2 regions of the Streptomyces sp. NPDC021356 genome follow, and region 2 is predicted to be linked to the other one. Evidence: riboswitches for the same ligand, from Rfam matches in the RefSeq annotation. Region 2 holds a riboswitch; the other holds the start of a gene.
The links. Region 2 has a riboswitch for thiamine pyrophosphate ahead of AB0G56_RS00060 (cytosine permease). Riboswitches for the same ligand answer to the same signal wherever they lie in the genome.

Region 1: it holds a riboswitch for thiamine pyrophosphate, as region 2 does, so the genes downstream of both, thiO (glycine oxidase ThiO) here and AB0G56_RS00060 (cytosine permease) in region 2, are expected to answer to the same signal.

The regions. Positions count from the first base shown of each region.
Region 1 is NZ_JBFACU010000002.1:337,652-344,789, reverse strand. Features, by position in the region: gene pknB (Stk1 family PASTA domain-containing Ser/Thr kinase) at 1-841, opposite strand, end outside; gene AB0G56_RS03730 (thiazole synthase) at 1,440-2,234, opposite strand; gene thiS (sulfur carrier protein ThiS) at 2,238-2,450, opposite strand; gene thiO (glycine oxidase ThiO) at 2,447-3,613, opposite strand; TPP riboswitch at 3,611-3,722, opposite strand; gene AB0G56_RS03715 (hypothetical protein) at 3,775-4,116, shown strand; gene AB0G56_RS03710 (hypothetical protein) at 4,113-4,250, shown strand; gene AB0G56_RS03705 (FAD-dependent oxidoreductase) at 4,283-5,512, shown strand; gene AB0G56_RS03700 (Rv2175c family DNA-binding protein) at 5,592-5,957, shown strand; gene thiE (thiamine phosphate synthase) at 6,159-6,818, shown strand; gene metF (methylenetetrahydrofolate reductase [NAD(P)H]) at 7,006-7,138, shown strand, end outside.
Region 2 is NZ_JBFACU010000001.1:5,242-12,379, forward strand. Features, by position in the region: gene AB0G56_RS00035 (5-oxoprolinase subunit PxpA) at 1-385, opposite strand, end outside; gene AB0G56_RS00040 (DUF969 domain-containing protein) at 571-1,290, shown strand; gene AB0G56_RS00045 (DUF979 domain-containing protein) at 1,287-2,261, shown strand; gene pcp (pyroglutamyl-peptidase I) at 2,324-2,974, shown strand; gene AB0G56_RS00055 (DUF2891 domain-containing protein) at 2,974-3,993, shown strand; TPP riboswitch at 4,021-4,115, shown strand; gene AB0G56_RS00060 (cytosine permease) at 4,105-5,544, shown strand; gene AB0G56_RS00065 (hypothetical protein) at 5,845-5,985, shown strand; gene AB0G56_RS00070 (universal stress protein) at 6,326-6,766, opposite strand; gene AB0G56_RS00075 (aldo/keto reductase) at 6,974-7,138, shown strand, end outside.

The sequences.
Region 1 (7,138 bases), on a different contig from region 2:
TGAGCGCCGCGCGGGCCTCGCGGACCCGGGCGAGCAGCGCCACCGCGTCGTGCGGGCGGACGTCCGGGGTGCGCGCGGTGGCCGCCGCGACCAGCTCGTCCAGCGCGAACGGCAGTCCGGGGACGGTGGCGGACGGGGCCGGCACGTCCTCGTGCAGGTGCTGGTACAGCACCTGGGCGGGGCTGTCGCCCTGGTGGGGCTTGCCACCGGTGAGCATCTCGTACAGCACGACACCGCACGCGTACACGTCGACCCGGGGATCGGCGGTGCCCTGCTTGATCTGCTCGGGGGCGAGGTAGGAGACGGTCCCGAGGACGGCGCCGGTGGTGCTGGTGACCGAGTCCACGGCCCGGACCAGTCCGAAGTCGGCGACCTTGACCCGGCCGTCGTCCCCTATCAGGACGTTCTCCGGCTTCATGTCCCGGTGCACGAACCCGGCGCGGTGCGCCGCGCCGAGCGCCGCGAGCACCGGCTCCAGGATGTCCAGCGCGGCCCGCGGCTGGAGCGCCCCGCGCTCGCGCAGCACGTCACGCAGCGTGCAGCCGGCGATGTACTCCATGGCCAGGTAGACGTACGACCCGTCGGTGCCCTGGTCGAAGACCTGCACCACGTTCGGGTGGTCCAGGCGGGCCACCGACTTGGCCTCCCGTATGAACCGCTCCACGAACGAACCGTCGGCCGCGAGCGCGGGGTGCATCACCTTGAGCGCGAGAACGCGGTCCAGGCGGGTGTCCAGGCCCCGGTAGACCGTGGCCATCCCGCCGACGGCGATCCGCGCGTCGACGCGATACCGGCCGTCGAGCACCTGCCCGACGAGAGGGTCCTGAAGGGTCGTATCCACGCAGGGGAGTCTACGAGCCGCCACGGACACCCGAGCCGCCTGGCGGGCCCGCACCCCGGGACTGCAGCCGAGCTGTGACGCTTCCCACGCGCGCGGGCGCCGAGCGGGGAGCGCACGCGGGGCGCACGGGCCTGGCCCGGGTCACGGGCGGGGCCCGGACGGGGATCACGGGTGGCCCGGCCGGGGCCTACGGAGGGCCACCGGGGTCCACGGGTGGCCCCACCGGGGTCCACGAGTGGCCTCGGCCTGGCTTCGTGCGTGGGCTCGGCCCCCCGGTTCGGCGGGCGTGCTCGCTCCGGGCCCTCGCGCTCCCCCGGCCGGGCTCCGGACCCGGGCCCGCTCCCATTCCGAGCGCGTGCGCGCTCCGGGCCCTCGGGCTCCCTCGGCCGGGCAGGACGCGGGCTCGGTCGGGGTACGGACGCGCCTCCGACCGTGCTTCGGGCAGGGGGCGCGTCCGTCTTCACGCGTGGGGCCGGCCCGGTTCCGCGGGCGGGCTGGCTCCAATCCCACCCGTGCCCTCGGCCGGGCTTCGGACGCGGGGTCGGGCCGGGCACGCACGCGGGCCCGGCCGGATTCCGGACGCGGGCCCCGCCCCGCTTCAGAAGGCCGGGCGTTCCGGGTCCAGGTCGGCCAGGCCGTCCGCCGGGGAGGACGCCTGGGCGAAGTGCCGCCGGGGGATGCGGCCCGCCAGCCGGGCCAGGCGACCGGCCGTCACCGCGTGCCGCATCGCCTCGGCCATGAGCGCCGGTTCCTGCGCCCGCGTCACCGCCGAGGCGAGCATCACGCCCGCGCAGCCCAGCTCCATGGCCAGCGCCGCGTCCGAGGCCGTGCCGGCGCCCGCGTCCAGGATCACCGGCACGCGCGCGTGCTCCACGATCAGCTGGAAGTTGTGCGGGTTGCGGATCCCGAGCCCGGACCCGATCGGCGAGCCCAGCGGCATGATCGCGGCGCAGCCGACGTCCTCCAGCTTCCGGGCGAGCACGGGGTCGTCGTTGGTGTAGGGCAGCACCGTGAAGCCGTCGTCGACCAGCGTCTCCGCCGCGTCCAGCAGTTCGATGGGGTCGGGCAGCAGCGTGCGCTCGTCGGCGATGACCTCCAGTTTGACCAGGTCGGTGCCGAGCGCCTCCCGGGCGAGGCGGGCGGTGAGGACCGCCTCGCCGGCCGTGAAGCAGCCCGCGGTGTTGGGCAGCACCCGGATGCCGAGCTTTTCCAGCACGGACAGCACGGAGCCGTGCACGGAAGGGTCCACCCGGCGCATCGCGACCGTGGTCAGCTCCGTGCCGGAGGCCACCAGCGACCGTTCGAGGACGTCCAGGCTGGGCGCACCGCCGGTGCCCATGATCAGCCGGGACGTGAAGGACGTACCACCGAGGACGAAGGGGTCGTCGGCCATGGGTCAGCCTCCTTGGACGGCGGTGAGGATTTCGACGCGGTCGCCCTCGGTCAGGGCGGTGGCGGGCCACCGGTCGCGCGGGACGACGGTCTCGTTGAGGGCGGCGGCCACCCCGGAGGGCGCCGCGGTCAGGGCCCGTACGACGGTGTCCAGGGCCGTGCCGGGCGCGAACTCGCGCGGCTCGCCGTTGACGGAGATGCGGACGGGGAGGGTCATGCGGACTGCTCCGTGAGGGCGGCGGCGCGAAAGCGCCGCGGGGTGAAGGGACGGGCCTCGTCCGGCAGCTCGCCGGTCGTCAGCACGTGGGCCATGACGTCACCGGTCACCGGCGTGAGCAGCACGCCGTTGCGGTAGTGGCCGGTCGCCACAAGGAGCCCGTCCAGACCGGTCGGGCCGAGCAGCGGCGCGTTGTCGGGGGAGCCGGGGCGCAGCCCGGCCCGGGTCTCGGTCAGCGGCAGCTCGGTGATGCCGGGCACCAGCTCGTGCGCGTCGCGCAGCAGCTCGTAGACGCCGCCCGCCGTCACCGTGGTGTCCCAGCCCAGCTCCTCGCTGGTGGCCCCGACGACCAGTTCGCCGCTGAGCCGCGGCACCAGGTAGAGGTGGCCGCCGCGCACCACGGCCCGCACCGTGCGGCTCAGGAACGGCGCGTACCGCTTCGGCACGGTCAGCCGCAGCACCTGCCCCTTCACCGGCCGCACCGGCGGCAGCAGCTCGTCCGGCACCCCCGCGAGGCGTCCGCTGAGGCTGCCGGCGGCCAGCACCACCTGCTCGGCGCCGAGCGCGGTGCCGTCGCGCAGCACGCAGCCCGTGGCCCGCTCCCGCTCGACGGTGAGCCGCTCGGCCCACGCGCGGTGGAAGACGACGCCCGTGCGCTCGCAGGCGGCCACCAGGGCGGCGGCCAGCCGCCGCGGGTCGATCTGGTGGTCGCCGTCCACCCGGAGCCCGCCGCGCACGCCCGGCGCGAGCATCGGCTCCAGGCGCCGGCACTCGCGCCCCGACAGCCATTCCGACTCCAGGCCGGAGCGCTGTTGCAGGGCGTGCAGTTCCCGCAGGTGGGCGCGGTCGTCGGCGTCCAGCGCCACGGCGAGCGTCCCGCACCTGCGGTAACCGAGGTCGAGGCCGGTCAGCTCGGTCAGCTCGGCCGCGAACGCCGGGTAGCGGCGGGCCGATGCCAGGTTCAGGCCGAGCAGGGTCTCCTCGCCGTAGTGCAGTTCCGTGACGGCGGCCAGCATCCCGGCCGCCACCTGCGCGGCACCGCCGCCCGGCTCCGGATCCACCACGGCCGTGGCCAGCCCGCTGCGGGCCGCGCGCCAGGCGGTCACGAGCCCGATGATCCCGCCCCCGACGACGAGGACGTCTGACGTACGTGGCAACGACATGGGCGTCCAGCCCCTCCCTTCGCCGGCATGACCCGGATCAGGTTCGTACGGTCGGAGGCCGCCAGCCTCCCTCTCAGCCCGGTGCGTCCGGGCTCCCGCGAGTGCTTGTACGGTGGCCACCCTAGCCCCTGGAGCAGCGCTTTTGTAAGGGAGCCTCCTGTATGCCGCCCTCGCTGGACGGTCTCGTCCTCGCCCCCGTCACCGACCAGGCCCCCGGCCAGGTGGGAACCCGCACCCGCTTCACCTACCACGAGCGGGGCGGTGAGATCTGGGCCGAGTACGCGGGCGGTGACGTCGTCCGCGGTCATCTGGTGGGCACCCGGGCGGGCGACCGGCTCGACTTCCGGTACGTCCAGCTCAAGCACGACGGCACCACCTCCTCGGGGCACTGCGTCTCGACGGTCGTCGAACTCCCCGACGGACGGGTGCGGTTGGAGGAGACGTGGGAGTGGGAGTCGCAGGCCGGGAGCGGCACGAGCGTGGTGGAACAGGTGGGCGGGTGACGTCCGCGGGCATGGCGTCGGCGGTGGTGGCGTCGGCGGCCGTGGCGTTCACGGGCGTGGCCCCGGGGGACGGGGCGTCGGCGGACGAGGCGTCGGCGGGCGTTGTGGAGCACGTCACTCCGCACGCCCCCTGACTGACAAAACGTCAGGTGACTATGGTGATCAGGTGAGCGAGCAGACGCAGGAACAGGGCACGGCCCAGCCGCGGCGCGTGGTCGTCGTCGGCGCGGGCATGGCCGGAGTGCAGACCGCGGTCGCCCTGCGCGAGCAGGGCTTCACCGGCACCGTCGTCCTGATCGGCGCCGAACCCCACCAGCCCTACGACCGGCCGCCGCTGTCCAAGGCCGTCCTGCTCGGCAAGGCCGAGGGGTCCGCCTTCGACGTCGACTTCGAGGCGCTCGGCCTGGAGCTGCGGCTCGGCTGCGAGGCCCTGGCCGTGCGCCTCGAAGCCCATGTGCTCGACACCTCCGAGGGACCCGTCCCGTACGACGTGCTGGTCCTCGCCACGGGCGCGGAGCCGATGCGGCTGCCCGGCGCCGAGGACGTCCCGGGCGTGCACCTGCTGCGCACCCTGGACGACGCCGAACGGCTGCGGCCGGTCCTCGCCGAGCAGCACGACGTCGTCGTGGTCGGCGCGGGCTGGATCGGCGCCGAGTTCGCCACGGCCGCCCGCGAGGCGGGCTGCGCCGTGACGGTCGTGGAGGCCGCCGACCGGCCGCTGGCGGGCGTCCTGCCCGCCGAGGTGGCCGCCCCGATGACCGCCTGGTACGCCGACAGCGGTACCGAGCTGCGCACCCACGCGCGCGTGGCGCGCGTCGAGCCCGGCGCGGTCGTGCTCGACGACGGGGCACGGCTGCCCGCGGGCGCCGTCGTCGTCGGCATCGGCGCCCGCCCCGCGACCGCCTGGCTGGCGGGCTCCGGCATCGAGCTGGGCGAGCGCGGAGAGGTGCTCGCCGACGACCACCTGCGCGCCGGCGCGGCGGACGTGTACGCGGTCGGCGACTGCGCCTCCTTCCCGTCGGGCCGGTACGGCGAGCGCCTGCTGGTCCACCACTGGGACAACGCGCTCCAGGGCCCGCGTACGGTCGCCGCCAACGTGATCGGCCTGACCCCGGCCGTCTACGACCCGGTGCCGTACTTCTGGTCCGAGCAGTTCGGCCGCTTCGTGCAGTACGCCGGACACCACACCTCGGCCGACACCACCGTCTGGCGCGGCGACCCCTCCGGCCCCGCCTGGACGGTCTGCTGGCTGCGCGGCAGCCGCCTGGTCGCCCTGTTGGCGGTAGGCCGGCCGCGGGATCTCGCGCAGGGCAGACGGCTCATCGAGGCGGGCGCGGCGATGGATCCCGCGCTGCTGGCCGACCCGTCACGGCCGCTGAAGGCGGCCACCGCCTAGCGAAGCGCACCGAACGGCCTCCGCCCAGGTGGGCGGGGTCGGCTTCCGAGTGTCAGTGGCAGATGGCACGCTTGGTTCCGTGACCGAGATTGACGCGAAGACCGATGCGCTCGTCCCCGCCTGGCTGACCCTGCCCGACATCGCCGAGAAGCTCGGCGTCGAGGTGACGCGTGTGCGGCAGCTGGTCAAGGAGGGCCAGCTCATCGCCGTACGCCGTGGTGAGAACCGCGCGCTGCACGTCCCCGCCGCCTTCATCGACGAGGACAAGGTCGTCAAGGGCCTGTCCGGGACCCTGACGCTCCTGCGGGACGACGGCTTCACGGTCGAAGAGATGATCGAGTGGCTCTTCACCCCCGACCCGACCCTGCCCGGCACCCCGGCCCAGGCCCTGAGCGAGAATCGCGGCACGGAGGTGAAGCGCCGCGCCCAGGCGCTCGCCGTCTGACCCCGGGCGCACTGACAGGGCGGCCCGCTGTCCGGGCCGCCCGCTGCCCGGACTGAACCATCCGTCCGGCGTACGGGCCGCGGTCGTTCCCGGCCGAGGCAGGCCGAGGCAGGCGCAGACCGGCCGAGACCGGCCCAGGCGCTCCGAAGCCGTGGCCCGTACGCCTTCGACACACCGCAACCGATCCCAGGGGGACCCCGTATGTCCGACACCGCCGCAGCCGCCGCCCGCGCCCGCCTGGCCGACGCGCGCCTGTACCTGTGCACGGACGCCCGCAGGGACCGGGGCGACCTGCCCGAGTTCCTCGACGCGGTCCTCGCGGGCGGCGTCGACATCGTGCAACTGCGCGACAAGGGCATGGAGGCCGGGGAGGAGCTGGAGCACCTGGAGGTGTTCGCCGACGCCTGCGCCCGCCACGGCAGACTGCTCGCGGTCAACGACCGCGCGGACGTCGCCCACGCCGCCCGCGCGGACGTGCTGCACCTGGGCCAGGGCGACCTGCCCGTCCCCGCGGCGCGCGCGATACTCGGCGACGACGTCCTGATCGGCCGCTCCACCCATGCCGAGTCCGAGGCCGCCGCTGCCGCCGAGCAGGACGGCGTCGACTACTTCTGCACGGGCCCCTGCTGGCCCACCCCGACCAAGCCCGGCCGCCACGCGCCGGGTCTCGACCTGGTCCGGCACACCGCCGCCCTCGGCACCGACCGGCCCTGGTTCGCCATCGGCGGCATCGACCTCGGCAACCTGGACCAGGTGCTGGAGGCCGGCGCCCGACGCGTCGTCGTGGTCCGGGCGATCACCGAGGCCGGCGACCCCGGCGCGGCGGCGGCGGAGTTCGCGAAGCGTCTGCGGCAGGCGTGACCGGCCCGGCGGTACGGGAACCCAGGGCCGCCGTTCGGCGGGGAGCCGTGTCAGGCCCTCCCGGCGGTAGGGGCCGTCCGGCGAGCCGATGGGCCGAAGTGTCCAAGGAGTGGACAACAAGTCGGCAAATCGGGCAAAACACCGACATCCGGTTGGGGGACCGCCACACCCTGGCTAACCTGCGGGTATGGCCCTCGGCACCGCATCCACCAGGTCGGACCACGCCCCTACCGTCCGCGACATGCTCGCGACCGGCAAGACGACGTATTCGTTCGAGTTCTACGCCCCCAAGACTCCGAAGGGCGAGCGGAACCTGTGGA
Region 2 (7,138 bases):
CCACGACGGCGGCGGCCTGGTCGGCGTCGTGGACGGTACGGTTGTAGAGCGCGCCGTGCGGTTTGACGTACGCCACGTCGGTTCCGGCTGCCTGGGCGAAGACGCGCAGTGCCCCGATCTGGTAGGCCGTCTCGGCCGCCAGTTCCTCGCCGGGCACGTCCATGGCACGCCGTCCGAAGCCGGCCAGGTCACGGTAGGACACCTGGGCCCCGATCCGTACTCCGCGCTCGGCGGCGAGGTCGCAGACGCGGCGCATCACCGAGGGGTCGCCGGCGTGGAAGCCGCAGGCGACGTTGGCGCTGGTGACGACCGACAGGAGGGCGTCGTCGTCGGTGAGGGTCCAGCGTCCGAAGCCTTCACCGAGGTCCGCGTTGAGATCGATCACACCTTGAAAGTAGACGATTGTTGAACGATCCGACAAGGGGGTGCCGTGGCTGCCGCATGACGGCGACGTGAATCTGCCCCTTGTTCGATCGTTCAACGATCGCCTAGGGTCCGTGCATCCCCATGGGTTCCGGCAGCCCCGGATCCGCGTGGCGCCCTGTCCCCCATGCCTGAAGAAGGCCGCGCATGATCGTTCTCCTCGGTGTGGTCGTGGTGATCCTCGGATTCGTCACGCGCCGCAACCCCGTCCTCGTCGTGGGCGTCGCCGGGATCGTCACCGGACTGCTCGGCAGGATGAACCCGCTGGAGGTCCTCGCGGCCTTCGGCCGGTCCTTCGCCGACAGCCGCTCGGTCACCGTCTTCGCCATCGTGCTCCCCGTGATCGGCCTCCTGGAGCGCTACGGCCTGCGTGAACAGGCCCGCAACCTCATCGGCCGGCTCGGCAGTCTCAGCGCCGGCCGCTTCCTCACCGTCTACCTGCTGGTCCGGCAGGTCACGGCGGCCTTCGGCCTCAACAGCATCGGCGGTCCCGCGCAGACCGTACGGCCGCTCGTCGCGCCCATGGCGGAGGCCGCGGCCGAACGCACGACGGGCGCGGCGCTGCCGGAGCGCCTGCGCGAGAAGGTTCGCTCCTACGCCGCCTCGGCCGACACCGTCGGTGTCTTCTTCGGCGAGGACTGCTTCATCGCGATCGGCTCGATCCTGCTGATCACCGGTTTCGTGAACTCGACGTACCACCAGGAACTCGAACCGACCCAGCTGGCGCTGTGGGCGATACCGCTCGCCGTCTGCGCCTTCCTCATCCACGGGGCCCGCCTGCTGCTCCTGGACCGGCAGCTGGAACGCGAGATGGCACTCGCCGCCGCGGAACACGACCTGCCGCTGCCGAAGGGAACCGCCAAGTGATCAAGGTCGAATGGCTCTACTGGCTGGTGGGCCTCGTCTTCGTCGTCATGGCCGTGCAGATGGCGGCCGACCGCAGCAACCCGAAGCGGTGGACGTCCGCGGCGTTCTGGGGCCTGCTCGGACTCACCTTCCCCTACGGGACCGGGGTGGCGAACGCCGAGTCGGGCGACGGCGGCTGGACCCTGCCCGCCGAACCGCTCGGGGTGGCGGTCCTCGTCCTGATCGTGCTCGCCGGGTTCAACTTCCTCGGCAAGGGCGTGCCGGTGACCACCACCGCCGAGCAGCGCGAGGCCTCCGCCTCCCGGCTCGGCAGCAGGATCTTCATCCCCGCCCTGACGATCCCGGTGGTCGCGATCGTCTGCGCCTCCGTGCTCGACGACTCCGGCCTGTTCGAGAAGGGCAAGGCCACGCTGCTCGGCCTCGGCGTCGGATGCGTCGTCGCCCTCGTCGTCGGCATGCTGGTCACCGGCGAGAAGAAGCTCTCCGTGCCGCTGCACTCCGGCCGCTCCATGCTGGAGGCGATGGGTTCCGCGCTGCTGCTGCCCCAGCTCCTCGCCGTGCTCGGGTCGATCTTCGCGCTGGCCGGCGTCGGCACCCAGGTCGGCAAGATCGTGAACGACGTGCTGCCGGACAACTCGAAGTACCTCGCCGTGATCGCCTACTGCCTGGGCATGTTCCTGTTCACCGTGATCATGGGCAACGCGTTCGCCGCTTTCCCGGTCATGACGGCGGCGATCGGCTGGCCCATCCTCATCGAGCAGATGCACGGCAACGAGGCCGCCGTCCTCGCGATCGGCATGCTGGCCGGTTTCGCCGGCACGCTCTGCACGCCGATGGCCGCCAACTTCAACATCGTCCCGGCCACCCTGCTCGAACTGAAGGACCAGTACGGGCCGATCAAGGCGCAGATCCCGACGGCGCTGCCGCTCCTGGTCTGCTGCACCGTGATCATGGCGGTCTTCGCCTTCTGAGCCACCCGGCCCGCGCCGCCCGCCCCGGCCCGCCCCACCGTCGTTCCCGTGAAGGAAGTCCCATGACCCGTGTGCTCGTCACCGGCTTCGCCCCCTTCGGCGGCGAGAGCGTGAACCCGTCCTGGCAGGCGGCCCGCCTCCTGGCCGCCGAACCGCCCGCCGGACTCACGGTCACCGCCGCCGAACTGCCCTGCGTCTTCGCCACCTCGCTGGACGCGCTGCGGGACGCCGTCCGCGCGGCGGCCCCCGAGCTGGTCCTCTGCCTGGGCCAGGCGGGCGGGCGGCCCGCCGTCACCGTCGAACGCGTCGCCATCAACATCGACGACGCACGCATCCCCGACAACGCCGGAGCCCAGCCCGTCGACGAACCGGTCGTCCCCGGCGGCCCCGCCGCCTACTTCTCCTCCCTCCCCGTCAAGGCCTGCGTCGCCGCCGTGCGCGGGGCCGGGGTCCCGGCCGCCGTCTCCCACACCGCGGGCACGTTCGTCTGCAACCACGTCGCGTACGGCCTCGGCCACCTCATCGCCACCGAGTTCCCGCACGTCCGCGGCGGTTTCGTACATGTCCCCTGGGCGCCCGAGCAGGTCACCGACGGCACCGCCCCGGCCCTGGAGCCCGCCACCGTGGCCCGCGGGCTGCGCGCCCTGCTGGTCGCCGCCGCCGGCACGCCCACGGAGCAGGACCTGAAGATCACCGAGGGGGCCACCCACTGATGCCGCTCACCTCCTACGCGACGCCCTTCGCCCGGCTCGCCCTCGCCAACATCACCCGCGAGTACCCCAACTTCCCCGCCCACCTGGTCACCTCCGCCGCCGAGGACACGCGGCCGAACAGCCTCCATCCGGCCTTCTACGGCGCCTACGACTGGCACTCCTCGGTCCACATGCACTGGCTGCTCGTGCGCGTGCTGCGCCGACACGGCGGCACACCCGCGCTCGCCGAGACCGCGCCCTACGTGAACGTGCTCGACCGGCACCTCACCGCGCGGAACATCGCCGCCGAAGCCGCCTACCTCCTGGACCGGCCCTCCTTCGAGCGGCCGTACGGCTGGGCCTGGCTGGTGGCGCTGGCCGCCGAGTGCCGGGCGTACTCGGGGGCGGCGGGCGCGCGCTGGGCCGAGGCCCTGGCACCGGGCGTCGCCGCCGTCGAGCGGCTGCTCGCCGACTGGCTCCCGAAGGCCACCTATCCCGTGCGCCACGGCAACCATCCCAACAGCGCCTTCGCGCTCGGTCTGCTCCTGGACTCCGGGGAACTGTCCGCCCCGACCGCCGACGCCGTACGGGAACGTCTGCTGGCCTGGTTCGCCGACGACCACGACGCTCCCGCCCACTGGGAGCCGTCGGGCCAGGACTTCCTGTCGCCCGCGCTGACCGAGGCCGACGCGATGCGCCGGGTGCTCGCCCCGGAGGCGTTCGCCTCCTGGCTCGACCGGTTCCTGCCCGCCCTGCGCTCGGGCGCGTCCTGCCCGTCGCTGGACGTGCCGGTGGTCTCCGACCACGCCGATCCGCAGATCGGCCACCTGCTCGGCCTGGCCCTCAGCAGGGCCGCCGCGCTGCGTTCGATCGCCGGGGCGCTGCCGGACGGTCCGGTCCGCACCCGCCTGGCCGAGGCGGCAAGGGCGCACCTCGCGGCAGGCCTGCCCGCGGTGGAGCGCGGCGACTTCACCACCGACCACTGGCTGGCCACCTTCGCCGTGCTGGCGCTCGACGGGGACCACCCCGGCGAGGCCTGACACCGGGCCGGGCTATCCTGGCGGCCGTACCTGGACACGGGGTGCCCCTGCGCGGGGCTGAGATCACACCCGTCGAACCTGAACCAGTTAGGACTGGCGGAGGGATGTCACATGTCATTGCCGCATGCCCGCACCGAGCCGGCCGCCGCCGGCCCGCGGCACGTCTTCGACGGACGGATGCCGACGGCCCCCGGTGATCTGCGGATGGAGGCACGCGGGATCACGCCGGTGCCCGAGGACACCCGCTACGGCGGCCCGGGGCGGCTGTTCACCGTCTGGTTCGCCCCCAACCTGACCATGACCGGCGTGTTCAGCGGCACCGTGGGTGCCACGCTCGGGCTCGACTTCACCACCGCCCTGGCCGCCGTCGTGCTCGGCACCGTGCTGGGCGCGGTGCCCACCGCCTACCTGGGCACCTGGGGAAGCCGGACCGGGGCGGCGCAGATGCCCCTGGCCCGGCTGGCGTTCGGCCGGGCCGTCACCGTGCCGGGCGTGTTGCAGTGGCTGTCGTCGATCGCCTGGGACGCGCTGATCGGCCTGTTCGGCGGGGAGGCGCTGGCCCAGTTGTGCGGCTGGCCGTTCTGGGCGGGCGTCCTGGTGATGATGGCGGGCCAGGGCGCGCTGGGTGTGCTCGGCTACGAGGTGATCCACCGGCTGCAGACGGTGATGACCTTCGCGCTCGCCGCGGCCTTCGCCGTCCTCGCCGCCAAGCTCGTCCACGGCGCCCACCCGGCCGCGACCGCCACCGTGCACGGCGCCGACCGGGCCGGGGCGTTCGCCCTGACCTGCACCGTCGCGCTGAGCCTCGCCCTGTCCTGGGCCCCCTACGCCAGTGACTTCAGCCGCTACCTGCCCCGCACGGCATCGCGTCCGCGCATGTTCTGGTGCACGCTGCTCGGCATCGGCCTGTCCTTCGTGGCGGTGCAGGCGCTCGGCCTGTGGGGCGCCGCCGAGTTCACCGACCAGACCGCCCACGGCGTCGACACGCTGCTCGGCGGGGGCGCGCTCGGCGCGTTCGGGCTCCTGGCGATCGCGCTCTCGGCCCTGTGCAGCAACGCCATGAACGACTACAGCGGGTCGCTGGCCCTGCAGACCATGGGCGTACGCCTGCCCCGGCCGCCGGCCGCCGCCCTCGCCGCGGTCCTCGGGTTCCCGCTGGTGCTGTGGATGCACGCGGCCGACACCACCGCGCGCTTCCAGAACGTGCTGCTGTTCGTCGGGTACTGGATCCCGGCCTTCGTCGCCATCGTGATCGTCGACTGGGCCGCCCGGGCCCGCGCCCGCGGCGGGCGCCCCGTCGAGCTGTCACAGGAGACGGACCGCCCGCAGTCCTGGTGGCCGGCGCTCACCGCGTTCGTCGTCGCCTTCGCCGTGTCCGTGCCGTTCATGAACACCGGCCTGTACACGGGCCCGGCCGCCCGGGCCCTGCACGGCGCCGATCTCGCCTATCCGGTGGCGTTCGCGGCGGCCCTGCTCGTGTACGCGCCGTTGCGCGCACTGCGGCGGCCGCGTACGGCGGACGGGGCGGCCGGCGACGGGGTCCGAGGGTAGGAGCAGCCGTACCACCACCGCGGGCGGCGCTCCGGCGGGGGCGCCGGAGATGGGCACCATGACCACGACACCGGGGACGGGGCTGGGCACGGCGTCATGACCGCCGCGCCGGGCAGCGCGGAGGGGACCCGCCTGCGGCCGGCCGCGGTCGCCGGTCCGCCGCAGGCCGCGGCCGGCGCCGGCCCGAACTGAACGAAGTGCGCGGTACCCCGTTCGGCCCCACACTGGGTAGTGCCTCGCCGCGTGCGGCTCGCGGGGCCGGGTGAAGAGAGTCCGCCGGTGCTCCCCTCGGGAGGCTCCATGGTTGTGGTGGCACTGTGCACGCCGATCGCGATGATGCTGCTCCTGCTGGGGATGGACGCCTTCGAGGAACTCCTGTCCCGGTGGGCGAGCGAGCCGGACGACGAGACGTCGGAACCGGAACCCCCGACGACACCGTGACGCGCCGGGACGGGCCGGTGGTCATCGCGCGACCCGTGAGTCCCTCGGTGTCCCGAGCGCCCGTCGACACAGCGGAACGTCGCTCCGTAGGTGGATCGGAGCGACGTTCCGTTGTCCGGCGGTTGTTCGGCGGTTTTTCGCCCGGCCGGACGCGGACGAACGCTTCATACCGCCTTGCCCATCGCCGGACGTGCCCGAGAGCACCGGTGGCCGAGGCCGTCGAAGGGACGTGCCCACCCCCGAGTGGAACGGCCCGCGCGGTCCCCACCCCGGCCCCGCCCGCTCCGGTCCTGTCCGCCGGCCCGGTGGCGCTGCCGCGCCCGGCCGGGACGGCCTTCGGTCAGTCCTGCTCGGCGGCGGTGGTGTCCTCGGGGGCGAGGAGGATGGCGATGCGGGCCGCGTGGGCGACGGCGTCGCTGACACGGGGGCTGACGAAGGCTTCGAGCGGGCCGCGGTGATGGTGTCCGAGGACCAGGAGGTCGGCCCCGAACTCCTCGGCGGCGGCGGAGATGGCCGTGGCGATCTGGGTGGTCAGACCGGCCGCCACGGCGCCCTCGGCGTCGACGCCCGAGTCCCGCAGCGCGGTGACGGCCTCGTCGAGGACGGCCTTGGCCTCCGCTTCGTTCTCCAGGGGGACCACGGCGGCGAGGGTGGCCGAGGTGGGGGCGACGTGCAGCACCCTGACCTTGGCGCCGTTCAGCCGGGCGACGTCACCGGCGAGGCGGACGACGGAGTGACGGGCGGGGCTCGGGTCGACGGCGACGAGAACGCGGTGGAACATGAGGTGCTCTTCCTTGTCTGTGGGTGTTGCCCAGGTGGTGCCGGAGTACCTGACCCGCGGACACCGCGCGATGTGATCAAGCAACGGCGTGAACAACCGGAGGGGGCGGATCTGTTCCGCGAGGCGTGCCGCCGCCGGTCTTGCCTTGAAGTGGGCTCCAACTCGTAGGGTCGCGCCATCCAGGAACCGACACCCGAGGAGAGCCCCATGCACCACCGCGTTCTGGGCGGTACCGGCATCGAGGTCAGTCCCTACTGCCTGGGCACCATGATGTTCGGGTTCATCGGCAACGCCGACCACGAGGAGTGCGCCCGGATCATCCACGCCGCGCTGGACGAGGGGATCAACTTCGTCGACACCGCCGACATGTAC